2 linked regions of the Streptacidiphilus rugosus AM-16 genome follow. The protein of the gene in region 2 interacts with the protein of the main gene of each other region in a pairwise test. Links are inferred from orthologs where the notes say so. Each region holds a gene or a part of one and is shown on either strand. Other genes may lie near its edges. The genes, in order: rpe and eno.

Region 1 (6,091 bases), 2.4 Mb from region 2 along the record:
CACCGCGGACGTACGGCCCGGACCGTGCTCCCAGGGGAGCCGCAGGGTCGAGACGACGCCCGGCGCCACCAGCAGCGGGCGGCCGGCGAAGGTCGTGGCGACCGGCGCGTGGGCGTGCCCGCACACGAAGGCGAGCAGGTGCGGATGCCGCTCCGCGACGGCGGCCAGCCGCTCCTCGCCGAACTGCCGGATGGAGTCGGTGAACCGGCTCTGTACGGTGACCGGCGGATGGTGGAACCCCACCAGCACCGGCACCGTCCGCGGGGTCCGGGTGAGCAGCTCGTCGAGCCAGGCGAGCGTGGCGTCCTCCAGCAGCCCGTGGTGTTCGCCGGGGACGGAGGAGTCGCACAGGGCGACGACGAAGCGGTCCGTCTCCAGCGCCTGGTTCACCGGCCCTCCTGACGGCGCTTCACCGAGCAGTCCCTCCCGGAAGGGGGCGCGCGCGTCGTGGTTCCCGGGGCAGACCAGCACCGGGTGACGTGAGGTCAGCAGCCTGCGCGCCCGCGCGTACTCCTCCGGCGCGGCGTGGTCGGCGATGTCCCCGGTGACCAGGACCGCGTCGAGGTCGTAGGGCAGTCGCTCCAGATAGTCCATCACCGCCCGCGTCCGCGCGACACTGTGCCGCTCGGCCTTCCTGCCGCCCGCGTCGAGGTGGATGTCGCTCAGATGCGCGATAACGATCATGCGGCCACCCTACGGAGCCCCGCCGACGACGAGCCAACGGGTGCCGACGGACCGAACGGGCGCGGACCACCCGCCTGGGGGATCGTCGGGGCCCACCGCTGCTGCGACGCTTCTGCCATGGAGCTGAGCACCGCGCCCGGTGACGCCGTCGCCGTGCTCGCGGCGCGGTTGGAGGCGGCCGTTCTCGGGCTGCCGCCGAAGGACGGGGTGGGGGTCTTCGGCGGGATGTACCTCCAGGTGACGGAGGCGGTCGGGCGGCGTCTCGGCGAGGACGGCTACTTCCGGGGTCCGGCCGAGGTGGCGCGGCTCAGCACGCTCTTCGCGGAGCGCTTCCTCGACGCGCTGGCGGCCCCGCTGCCGCCCGCCTGCTGGCGGCCGCTGCTGGCGCTGCGGCGTCATCCCGGCATCCTGCCGGTGCAGTTCGCCCTCTCGGGGATGAACAGCCACATCGAGCACGACCTGCCGCTCGCGGTCGTCGACAGCTGCCTCAGCCTCGGCTGCGCGCCGGAGGCGCTGGCCCCCGACTTCCACCGGATCAACGACCTGCTCGCGGCCGTCGAGGACCGGATCCGTGAGGAACTCGCACCGCTCCCGCAGGACCTGGACGTGGCCGATCCGCTGCTGCACCTGCTCGGCTCGTGGAGCATCGACGCCGCCAGGGACGCGGCCTGGGTGTCCGCCCGGATGCTCTGGGACCTGCGGGCGCGCCCCGACGCCTACGCGGCCGCCGCGGCGGCGCTGGACCGCTCGACCGGAATGGTCAGCCGCTGCCTGCTCACTCCCCTCGGGGAGATGAGCCGACAGCGGCCGGCCTGATCACCTTCTCGTCGCGTCAGCGCGTCACCAGCTGGCGTGCAGCGGCTTGCCCTCCGCGTAGCCGGCGGCGCTCTGGACGCCGACGATGGCCTTCTCGTGGAAGTCCGCCAGCGAGTCCGCGCCCGCGTAGGTGCAGGAGGAGCGGACGCCCGCGATGATCGAGTCGATCAGGTCCTCGACGCCGGGACGGGCGGGGTCGAGGAACATGCGGGAGGTGGAGATGCCCTCCTCGAACAGCGCCTTGCGGGCGCGGTCGTAGTTGGACTCCTCGGCCGTGCGGTTGCGCACCGCGCGGGCGGAGGCCATGCCGAAGCTCTCCTTGTACTGGCGGCCGTCGGCGGCCGTCTGCAGGTCGCCGGGCGACTCGTAGGTGCCGGCGAACCAGGAGCCGATCATGACGTTGGAGGCGCCGGCGGCCAGCGCCATCGCCACGTCACGCGGGTGCCGGACACCGCCGTCGGCCCAGACGTGCTTGCCCAGGCGGGTCGCCTCGGCGGCGCACTCCAGCACGGCGGAGAACTGCGGGCGGCCGACGCCGGTCATCATCCGGGTGGTGCACATGGCGCCGGGGCCGACGCCGACCTTGAGGATGTCCGCGCCCGCCTCGACCAGGTCGCGCACGCCCGCCGCCGAGACGACGTTGCCGGCCACGATCGGGACCTGCGGGTCCAGGCCGCGCACGGCCTGCAGCGCGTTGATCATCGACTCCTGGTGGCCGTGGGCGGTGTCCACGATCAGCACGTCCGCTCCGGCCTCCAGCAGCGCCTTGGCCTTGCCGGCCACGTCGCCGTTGATGCCGACGGTGGCGGCGATGCGCAGCTTCCCGCCGGCGTCGACCGCCGGGCGGTACAGGGTGGCGCGCAGGGCGGCCTTGCGGGTCAGGATGCCGACCAGGTCGCCGCGGCCGTCCACGACGGGGGCGAGCTTGCGGTGGGCGCCGGACAGCCGCTCGAAGGCCTCGCGCGGGTCGATGCCCTCCTCCAGGAGCAGCAGCTCCTTGGTCATCACCGAGGCGAGGCTGGTGAAGCGGTCCACGCCCTTGCAGTCGGCCTCGGAGACGACGCCGACCGGCTTGCCGTCCTCGACCACGACCAGCGCGCCGTGGGCGCGCTTCGGCAGCAGCGAGAGCGCGTCGGCGACCGTCGCGCCGGGGGCGAGCGTCACGGCGGTGTCGTGGACGAGGTGGCGCTGCTTGACCCAGCTGACGACCTCGGAGACGACCTCGATCGGGATGTCCTGCGGGATGGCGACGATGCCGCCGCGGCGGGCCACCGTCTCGGCCATCCGGCGGCCGGCGACCGCGGTCATGTTGGCCACGACCAGCGGGATGGTCGTGCCGGTCCCGTCGTTGCTGGAGAGGTCCACCGCCTGGCGCGAGCCCACCGCGGAACGGCTGGGGACCATGAAGACGTCGTCGTACGTGAGGTCGTAGGGCACGGCGGGACGGGGGTCCAGCTCGCCCGTGACGGGATTCAAGAACCGCATGCCTCCAGCGTACGGGGCTGCTCAGCGCGGTTCATGGCGCAACGCTACAAGGCGGCGGGCCGAAAACGGCCCGCACCTCGTAGGATCGTCCAAATCGAGTTGTAGCTATGCACAAGGCATGATCGTCAGACCCGGCGAACCCAGGGTGCGCTGTCGGTTGCGGCCTGCGCGTCGGCCCGCAGCGCCTCGATCGCGGCGGCCGGGTTGTCCGCACCGTACACGGCCGAGCCGGCGACGAAGACGTCCGCGCCCGCGTCGGCGCAGCGCTCGATGGTGGACGCGGAGACGCCGCCGTCGACCTGGAGCCAGAGCTGCAGCCCGTGCCGGTCGATCAGCTGCCGGGTGCGGCGGATCTTGGGCAGCATGATGTCGAGGAAGGACTGACCGCCGAAGCCGGGCTCGACCGTCATGATCAGCACCATGTCCAGCTCGGGCAGCAGGTCCTCGAAGGGCTCGATGGGGGTGGCCGGCTTGAGCGCCATGGACGCCCGTGCGCCGAGGGCGCGCAGGTCGCGCGCGAGCCTGACCGGCGCGGCGGCGGCCTCGGCGTGGAAGGTCACCGAGCCCGCGCCCGCCTCCGCGTACTGCGGGGCCCAGCGGTCAGGGTCGTCGATCATCAGGTGGCAGTCGAGCGGGATGTCCGTGGCCTTGCGCAGCGACTCGACGATCGGCAGGCCGAGCGTCAGGTTCGGCACGAAGTGGTTGTCCATCACGTCCACGTGCAGCCAGTCGGCCCCGCGCACGGCCTCCGCCTCCTCGGCGAGCCGGGCGAAGTCGGCGGACAGGATGCTGGGACAGATCTGGGGCATCTCACGCACTCTCGTTCAGACCAGGACGGAACTTGCGACGGGAACCTGCGACAGAAGGGGGCCGCACGACCCCCTCCGGGCCATCATGCCGCACCCGGGCCGTCGGCCCGAACTGCCGAGCGAGCCAGCGGACGGAGGTGCGACCCCTGCGGCCGTGCGGCCGACCGGACGGCTACTTCCGGCGCAGCAGCGCGAGGTACATCGCGTCCGTGCCGTGGAGATGCGGCCAGAGCTGGATGTCCGGGCCCTCGCCCAGGTCCGGCACGCCGGGCAGCAGCGGACGGGCGTCGATCCACTCGACGTCGTCGCGGTCCTTGAGGACGTCGTTGACGACGACCCTGGTCTCGGCCAGGTGCGGCGAACAGGTCGCGTAGCCGACGACCCCGCCCGGACGGGTGGCCTCGATGGCCGAACGGAGCAGCGCCCGCTGGAGCGGCGCGAAGTTCGCGACGTCGGCCGGGCGGCGACGCCAGCGCGACTCGGGGCGGCGGCGCAGCGCGCCGAGGCCGGAGCAGGGGACGTCGACCAGCACCCGGTCGAAGGCAGCGGGCCTCCAGGCGGGACGGGTGCCGTCGGCGGTGATCACCACGTAGGGGCCGGGGTTGCCGTCGAGCGCCCGCGCGACCAGGCGGGCGCGGTGCGGCTGTGCCTCGGACGCCACCAGGGCCGCGCCGCGCTCGGCGGCCAGCGCGCCGAGGAGGGCCGCCTTGCCGCCGGGGCCCGCGCAGCCGTCGAGCCAGACCGCGTCGCTCCCGCCGGCCAGCGGGGCGGCGGCGAGGGCGGCGGCGACCAGCTGGCTGCCCTCGTCCTGCACACCGGCGCGGTTCTCGCGCACGGCCTTGAGGTCGGCCGGGTCGCCGCCCTCGGCGAGCCGGAGCGCGTAGGGCGACCACCGGCCGGGCTCGGTCACACCGCCCGAAGCCTCACGGTCCCCGTCACGGTCACCGTCGCCGCCCGTGTCCGTGTCCGCGTTCGCCGTGTCGGCGTCGCGCTCCAGGGCGTCGCGGAGCTCCTCGACCGTCGAGCGGCCGGGGCGGGCGACCAGGGTGACGGCCGGGCGCTCGTTGTCGGCGGCGAGCAGCTGCTCCATCGCGGTGCGGCCGGCGGACTGCGGCTGCCAGACTCCGAGGGAGTCCCACAGCGCGGAGACGACCCACCGCGGGTGCGAGAAGAGGACGCCGAGGTGCTCCTCCGCGTCGTCCTCGTAGGGCGGGGCGACCTGCTCCAGCCAGGTGTCCAGGTCGTGCTGGGAGATCTTGCGCAGCACCGCGTTGACGAACTTCGCCGGGCCCTCGGTGAGCACGGTCCTGGCCAGGTCGACGGTGGCCGAGACCGCGGCGTGGGTCGGGATCCGGGTGGCCAGCAACTGGTGCGCACCGAGCGAGATGACGTCCAGCACCGGCGGGTCGATCCGGCTGAGCGGACGGTCGACGCAGGCGGCGATGATCGCGTCGTAGCTGCCGCGCATCCGGAGCGTGCCGTAGACGAGCTCGGTGGCGAAGGCGGCGTCGCGGCGGGTGAAGTTCACGTCCTGCTCGGCCTTGCGCAGCAGCGCGGGAAGCACCAGGTTGGCGTACGCGTCGCGCTCGTCGACGGCGCGGAGGGCGTCGAAGGCGACGCGGCGGGCCGGGTCCTGCGCGGGCTTGCGGTAGGGGCGCTTCTTCGCCGGGGCCTTGGGCGCGTTGCGGGAAGGGGTGGTCATCTGCTCTGGCCTTACTGAAGGTGCTGACGGGGGCTATCTGCGTGCGGTGGTCTCCGCATGATCCATGATGCCCCATCTCCGCCCCGAGCTCGTCCTGATGCGGCGTCAGACACGTGCCGCCCGCCTGGGCGGCGGCTCGGCCGAACCCGCACGCGAAGCCGTGGCGGCGACGCTGCGCGGCCACGGCTCCATCCCCGGCGCGGACCGACCGGCACCCGCGTCGCGGGCACCTGCTCCGGCTGCCGCGTTACCGACGGTCAGCCCAGGCGCTCGCGCTCCTCCACGCGGGCGCCGCGGGCCCAGTCGCCCGCGGACATCCGCTTCTTGCCCTGCGGCTGCACCTCACCGAGCTCGATCTCGTGCGAGCCCGTACCGACACGGACGGTGTTCTTCTGCACCAGCACCTCGCCCGGGCCGAGCTCCGAACGGCCTGCCGCCAGGCGCAGCGAGGCGACCTTGAGGCGCTCGCCGCGGAACTCGGTCCAGGCGCCGGGGGCGGGCGCGCAGCCGCGCACCACGCGGTCGACCCGCAGAGCGGGGGTGGTCCAGTCGATCCTGGCGTCCTCGACGTTGATCTTCGGCGCCAGGGTGACGC
Region 2 (6,244 bases):
CCGGCCGCCGGGTGCACAGTGGCCACCTTGCGGTCCTGGTCGACCGAGGTGACGTGACCCGTCAGCACCTCTGCGTTCTTCAGAACGCGGCGCAGCGGGGCGACGAGGTTGCGAGGCGCGACGTTGCCGCCGGCCGCCTCGGGGAGGAAGGGCAGGTACGTCATGTACGACCGCGGGTCGACGACCGTGACGGTCGCTTCTCCGTAGCGCATCTTCTTGAGAATGCGCATCGCGGCATACAGGCCGACGTAGCCACCGCCGACAATCAGGATGCGAGGACGCTCCGTGGTGCTCATATCCGAAAGTATCCACCCCCGGTCTGCCTGGCTTTCGTCGGCCTGGCCCCTGGGGTCTGGACAGCACCTGCTACACTGCCCGCCCCACATGCCTCCCCACTGCCTCGGCCTCACACCCTGGGACCCCCCGGTGTGAGAATGCGCAGCTCGACGGGCTCATGGCGAATGTGCGCGCGAGACAGGAAGGCGATCGAGGATCACTCGATCCGGGCTGCCGGAACGGTCTTCGGTCCGCAAAATCGGACGAAGTGCCCCGACAGCCCACCCCAACGGCGGGAACTCCATGTGAAGAAATTCACGAAGGTTCTTCGGCCGGGTCAGAGAACGGTGCTCCAGGCGATGCCGTCGAGGATGTCATGCTCACTTACGACCAGCTCAGCGGCACCGGTGCGCTCCATGACCGCGAGCAGCACCAACGCTCCCGCGACGATGACGTCGACCCGGCCGGGGTGCATCACCGGGATCGCGGCGCGCTCCTCGTGGGTGGAGCCCAGCAGCCGCTCCGTCACCGCCCGGACGTCCGCGACGGGGATGCGCGAGCGGTGGATCGCCGCACTGTCGTAGGCCGGCAGCCCGAGCGCGATCGCCGCCACCGTGGTGACCGTCCCCGCCAGGCCGACCAGGGTGGCGTTCGTGTCCAGGGGGACCGCCTCCGCGGCCTGGTCGAGCGCCTTCTTGATGTCGGCGCGCATGGAGAGGTAGTCCTCGCCGTGACGCTCCGTCATCCGGACACAGCCGATGTCGACCGAACGAGCCGCCTGGACGCTCTCCGAACCGAGCACGAACTCGGTCGAGCCGCCGCCCAGATCGAACACCAGGTAGGGGCCGTGCTCGCCGTTCAGCTCCTTGGTCGCGCCGGTGAAGGAGAGCTGGGCCTCCTCGTCGCCGCTGATCACCTCGGGGTCGACGCCCAGGATCTCGCGGACCCCGGCCGTGAATTCGTCGCGGTTCTCCGCGTCGCGCGAGGCGCTGGTGGCGACGAAGCGGAGTCGGGTCGCACCGAGCTCCTCGATCACCGCCGCGTAGTCACGGCAGGCCGCGAAGGTCCGCTCCAGCGCCTCGGGGGCCAGCCGTCCGGTGCGGTCGACGCCCTGGCCGAGGCGGACGATGGTCATCCGCCGGTCCAGCTCGTGCAGCGCGCCGGTCTCCGGGTCGAGATCCGCGACCAGCAGACGGATCGAGTTGGTGCCGCAGTCGACCGCGGCGACGCGGGTCGTGGTCACTCGGACCCCTCCCCCTCGATCTCGTCCGCACCGTCCGCACCGTTCGTCCCGTCCGCGCAGACGCACGGGCCCTTGCGCCACCACTCCGGCAGCGCGGCCAGGGCCTCGTCGCCGAGCGGGTTCACGCCCGGACCGGCTGCCAGCGAGTGGCCGACCAGCACGTGCAGGCACTTGACCCGGTCGGGCATGCCGCCCGCGCTGGGGAAGCCCTCCAGCACCTCGATCGCGTCACGGCGGGCGATGTAGTCCTCGTGCGCCCGGCGGTACCCGTCGGCCAGCTCCGGTTCCTCGGCGAGCCTCGCGGTCTGCTCCTTCATCATCCCGTCCGCCTCCAGGGTGCCGATCAGCGAGGCGGCACGGGGGCAGGTCAGGTAGTAGAGGGTCGGGAACGGCGTGCCGTCCTCCAGACGCGGGGCCGTCTCGACGACGTCGGGCAGCCCGCAGGGGCAGCGGTGGGCGACGGCCCGCAGGCCGCGCGGCACGCGGCCGAGCTGCGCCTCGACGGCGGCACGGTCAGCCTCGGAAACGGGGGCGGGGGACTCGGGGGCTTGCGACATGCGGCCATTCTCCCCCAGGTGAGAAACCATGCAGCACCAAAGGGGCGCGAGGAACTGCGCGAGCAACCACCCTGCGCGGATGGCCCTGCACATTGAAGGCCATCAGCCCGGCGGATGGCTTGTCGCGCAGTTCCTCGCACCCCCGAGGTCGCTGCGTGGTTCCTCCACTGATGAATCCTCGCGCCGCCGGAGACTGCCCTTCAGTTCGAGGGGTGGTCCGCGGTGGCGAGGGAGCCGAGGAGGCTCTGGTACCAGGGCTGGGAGGCCGCCTGCTGGGTGGTCGGGGAGGCGGAGGGGGTGGGCGAGGGGTTCACCGAGGTGAACGGCGTGTCGCCGGGAAAGCCGAAGTGGAGGCGGGCACGCGCCTGGGCCTCGACGTAGGCCGGGTCCTGCCAGCGGGCCTTCTCCCTGCGCAGCTCCTCGACCTGCTGCTGCGCCTGCTGCTGCGCGGCCCGCTGCTGGTCGATCTGCGTCCGCTGCGCGATGAACTGACGCATCGGGTAGGCGAGCGCCGCGACCAGCGCGCAGACCACGAGGGCCAGCACCGCCGCCCGACCGGTCAGCTTCGGCCGCTTCCTGGCCTGCTTCTTCTTCTCCGCCACCGCTGCTCCCTCCCTCGGCCCCAACGCGACGACGCCCCGCCGCCCCCACCCTAGAGGGTGAGCGCGACGGGGCGTCGGAGGCGGCGTCAGCCGTTGAAGCGCGGGAAGGCGCCGCGGCCGGCGTACTCCGCGGCGTCGTCGAGGATCTCCTCGATGCGCAGCAGCTGGTTGTACTTGGCGACGCGCTCGGAGCGGGCCGGGGCGCCGGTCTTGATCTGGCCGCAGTTGGTGGCGACGGCGAGGTCGGCGATGGTGACGTCCTCGGTCTCACCGGAGCGGTGCGACATCATGCAGCGGAAGCCGTTGCGCTGGGCCAGCTCGACCGCGTCCAGCGTCTCGGTCAGCGAGCCGATCTGGTTGACCTTCACCAGCAGGGCGTTGGCCGCGCCCTCCTTGATGCCGCGGGCCAGGCGCTCCGGGTTGGTGACGAACAGGTCGTCGCCGACGAGCTGGACCTTGTCGCCGAGCTCGGCGGTGATGGTCTTCCAGCCCTCCCAGTCGTCCTCGAACAGCGGGTCCTCGATGGAGACCAGCGGGTACGCGGCGACGAGCTCGCCGTAGTAGGCGCTCATCTCGGCGGCGGTGCGGGCCTTGCCCTCGAACTGGTACGCGCCGTCCTTGTAGAACTCGGACGCGGCGCAGTCCAGGGCCAGCGCGATGTCGCGGCCGGGGGTGTAGCCGGCGCCCTTGATCGCCTCGACGATCAGGTCCAGCGCCTCGCGGTTGGAGTCGAGGTTCGGCGCGAAGCCGCCCTCGTCGCCCAGACCGGTGGAGAGACCGCGGGCCTTCAGCACGCCCTTGAGCTGGTGGTAGACCTCGACGCCCCAGCGCAGCGCCTCGGAGAACGACTCCGCGCCGATCGGCGCGATCATGAACTCCTGGATGTCCACGTTGGAGTCCGCGTGCGAACCACCGTTGAGGATGTTCATCATCGGGACCGGCAGCACGTGGGCGTTGGGGCCGCCCAGGTAGCGGAAGAGCGGCAGGTCGCTGGCCTCGGAGGCGGCGTGCGCCACGGCGAGGGAGACGCCCAGGATCGCGTTGGCGCCCAGGGAGGACTTGTCGGCGGTCGCGTCCAGGTCGAGCATGGCCTGGTCGATCAGGCGCTGCTCGGTGGCGTCGTAGCCGACCAGCTCCGGGCCGATCTGCTCGATGACGGCGAGGACGGCCTTCTCCACGCCCTTGCCGCCGTAACGGGACTTGTCACCGTCACGCAGCTCAAGGGCTTCGAAGGCACCGGTGGAGGCGCCGGACGGCACGGCAGCGCGGCCGGTGCTGCCGTCGTCGAGGCCGACCTCGACCTCGACGGTGGGGTTGCCTCGCGAGTCGAGGATCTCCCGGGCTACGACGACGTCGATGGACGGCACAACTGTCTCCTCAGGGGGATGCGGGTTGTTACGCACAGAGCCTAGCCCGTGTCGGGGCCGGGACCACTCAGGACCTTTGCCCTGTCTTGACTGACGGACATCTGGCGCAAACGCGGGAAAGCCCCTACCGGTCGGTAGGGGCCTTTCGCGAAGGTGCGTGCCGCGTCCGCTACACGAGGACGAGCCGCTCGCCGACGAAGATCAGATCCGGGTCGCTCCCGACGGTGGACCGGTTCCGCTCGTACAGCGCGTGCCAGCCGCCCGCGACGTGGTGGCTCGCGGCGATGCCGGAGAGGGTGTCGCCCGCCTCGACCGTGTAGACGCCGGCCGTGGACGAGCCGCCGTGCGCCGGCGCGCCGGGCCTCGGCTTGGCGTGCTTGGGGGCGGACTTCTTCGGCGCGGCGGGCTTGCTGTGCGAGTGGCCGGAGCCGGACTTGGAGGAGGTGTCGACGGTGGCCGGCGCACCGCCCGCGCTCAGACCGGCCCGCGGGCCGCAGACCGGCCACGCGCCCGGCCCCTGACTGTCCAACACCTTCTCGGCGACGGCGATCTGCTGACCCTTGCTCGCGTGGTTCGCGGTGGAGGCGTAGGCGCCGCCGCCGTAGGCCCGCCAGGTGCTGGCGGAGAACTGGAGCCCGCCGTAGTAGCCGTTCCCCGTGTTGATGGACCAGTCGCCGCCGCTCTCGCACTGGGCGACCTTGTCCCAGGTGGAGACGGACGCGGCGCTCGCACTGGCCGCCCCGATGAAGGGGAGGGCCACCGCGGCGCCGGCCACGCCGGTGGTCGCGACGATGGCCTTGGCCTTGTTGACGCGGATTCGGCGATGGCGGCCGTTGCCGGAGAGGAGCATGAAGGATTCCCTCTGCGACGCCTGCGAGGTGAGCTGTCGGGTTCGGGCCGTAGAGGCTGGCCCGGACGCTGATGCGTCTTCACCCCGAGCCGTCCGCGCTCCCGCGTGAACGGCGACCTACCTGGGTCCCCCACTCCTGCCCGTTCGTCAAGTCGACGTTGCCGCCCCACGGTGGACAGGACTCGGCGTCCCGCGAGGCGGTGTCCGCTGACGCGAACTTCACGGAGGCTAGGCAGGTTTTCATACGAACTCAACCTCCGACACGAGGAGCCGGAGGGCCGCCGACCCGGCGTCAGCCGCGTGAACTGGGCTTCCTCTGCGCCAGGACGTCAGATGTGAGCTCCGTTACCCTGCCGTGATACGAGCAACCGGTGGGTCAGGTGTGACCACTCGTCAAAGAGGGACGCCTGGGGAACGCCCACCCCCAGCAGCCGCTCACTCCGCCGCGACAACCCGCCGGCCCAGCCCAGAAAGCGCACTCCCGCCGCGCGCGCGGCCGAAGCGTCGCCGACCGCGTCGCCGACGTACACGCAGCGGGAGACGGCCTCGCCGGCCACTCCCAGAGCGTGCAGCGCCTCCTGGATACCGGAGGGGTCCGGCTTCATCCGCGCCAGGTCGGCGGGGCGGCCGACGACATGCTTGGCCAGCGCCTCCACCAGGCCCGCACCGAGCAGGTACTCCTCGATCGCGGGACGTGCGTTGTTGCTGACCACGGCCAGGGGGACGCCGGCCTTCGCCAGCGCCAGCACACCCTCGCGCGCACCGGGCGTCGGATCGGCCGAGACCGCCGCCAGCAGCTCCTCGCGGGCCAGGGCCCGGTCCGTCAGCGCGATCAGCCGGGCGGCCTCGGCCGACGGCGTTCGGGCGGCGTCGAGCAGTGCGGGCAGTCGGGCCAGCAACCCGTGCGGGTCGTCGGTCTCCTGGAGCCATGCCACGCCCTGCCCGCGCAGCTCGTCGAGGAGCACGCGGGCGACCCCGGGCGCCGGGCGGCGGGCGAAGAGGTTGCACACCGGCCCGTCGAAGTCGAGCAGCACGGCGGCGACGGCCTCGTGCGGCGGCTGAGGGTGCGTGATCGCGTCACTCCGGTTCGTTCACGTGCGCCGGCCCGTCGAGCGGTGGCCGGTCGTGCTGCGGTTCGTCGGGCAGGGGTCTGGAGAGGGAGACGCCGTAGGGCTCGGCCCTGGCCCACCAGGAGGCGAAGAAGGCCCGGGCGGTGTCCACGTAGACGGAGTCCGTGTGGTTGGCGAGAGCCTGGCGCCGGCGCGGGAAGAGCCGGGTGCTCAGGCCGGTCAGGTCCTCCAGCCGCACCAGGTGGCCTCCGACGTGGACCGGGCGCTCTATGAGTTCGT

What was found.
Region 1: the proteins of eno (region 2) and rpe interact in binary tests that used the Escherichia coli proteins (3 or more experiments, as listed by UniProt). The link is inferred for Streptacidiphilus rugosus AM-16 from one-to-one orthologs.

What each region holds. Positions count from the first base shown.
Region 1 is NZ_JQMJ01000004.1:4,324,080-4,330,170, forward strand. The notes cover bases 1,953-4,793. They hold rpe (ribulose-phosphate 3-epimerase), read right to left. Parts: upstream 3,795-4,793; coding sequence 3,111-3,794; downstream 1,953-3,110. Other genes in these bases: BS83_RS28820 (GuaB1 family IMP dehydrogenase-related protein), read right to left, coding at 1,953-2,985; BS83_RS28830 (RsmB/NOP family class I SAM-dependent RNA methyltransferase), read right to left, coding at 3,967-4,793. In the rest of the region: BS83_RS28810 (metallophosphoesterase), read right to left, coding at 1-684; BS83_RS28815 (DUF5995 family protein), read left to right, coding at 802-1,500; more of BS83_RS28820, read right to left, coding at 1,525-1,952; more of BS83_RS28830, read right to left, coding at 4,794-5,496; fmt (methionyl-tRNA formyltransferase), read right to left, coding at 5,754-6,091. UniProt on the Escherichia coli protein: Catalyzes the reversible epimerization of D-ribulose 5-phosphate to D-xylulose 5-phosphate.
Region 2 is NZ_JQMJ01000004.1:6,698,620-6,704,863, forward strand. Bases 1,906-4,899 are described here. They hold eno (phosphopyruvate hydratase), read right to left. Parts: upstream 4,046-4,899; coding sequence 2,765-4,045; downstream 1,906-2,764. Other genes in these bases: BS83_RS39190 (DUF501 domain-containing protein), read right to left, coding at 1,906-2,076; BS83_RS46045 (FtsB family cell division protein), read right to left, coding at 2,277-2,678; BS83_RS39205 (LysM peptidoglycan-binding domain-containing protein), read right to left, coding at 4,215-4,895. In the rest of the region: BS83_RS39180 (NAD(P)/FAD-dependent oxidoreductase), read right to left, coding at 1-296; BS83_RS39185 (Ppx/GppA phosphatase family protein), read right to left, coding at 614-1,519; more of BS83_RS39190, read right to left, coding at 1,516-1,905; BS83_RS39210 (HAD family hydrolase), read right to left, coding at 5,225-5,929; BS83_RS39215 (GntR family transcriptional regulator), read right to left, coding at 5,973-6,244. UniProt on the Escherichia coli protein: Catalyzes the reversible conversion of 2-phosphoglycerate (2-PG) into phosphoenolpyruvate (PEP). It is essential for the degradation of carbohydrates via glycolysis.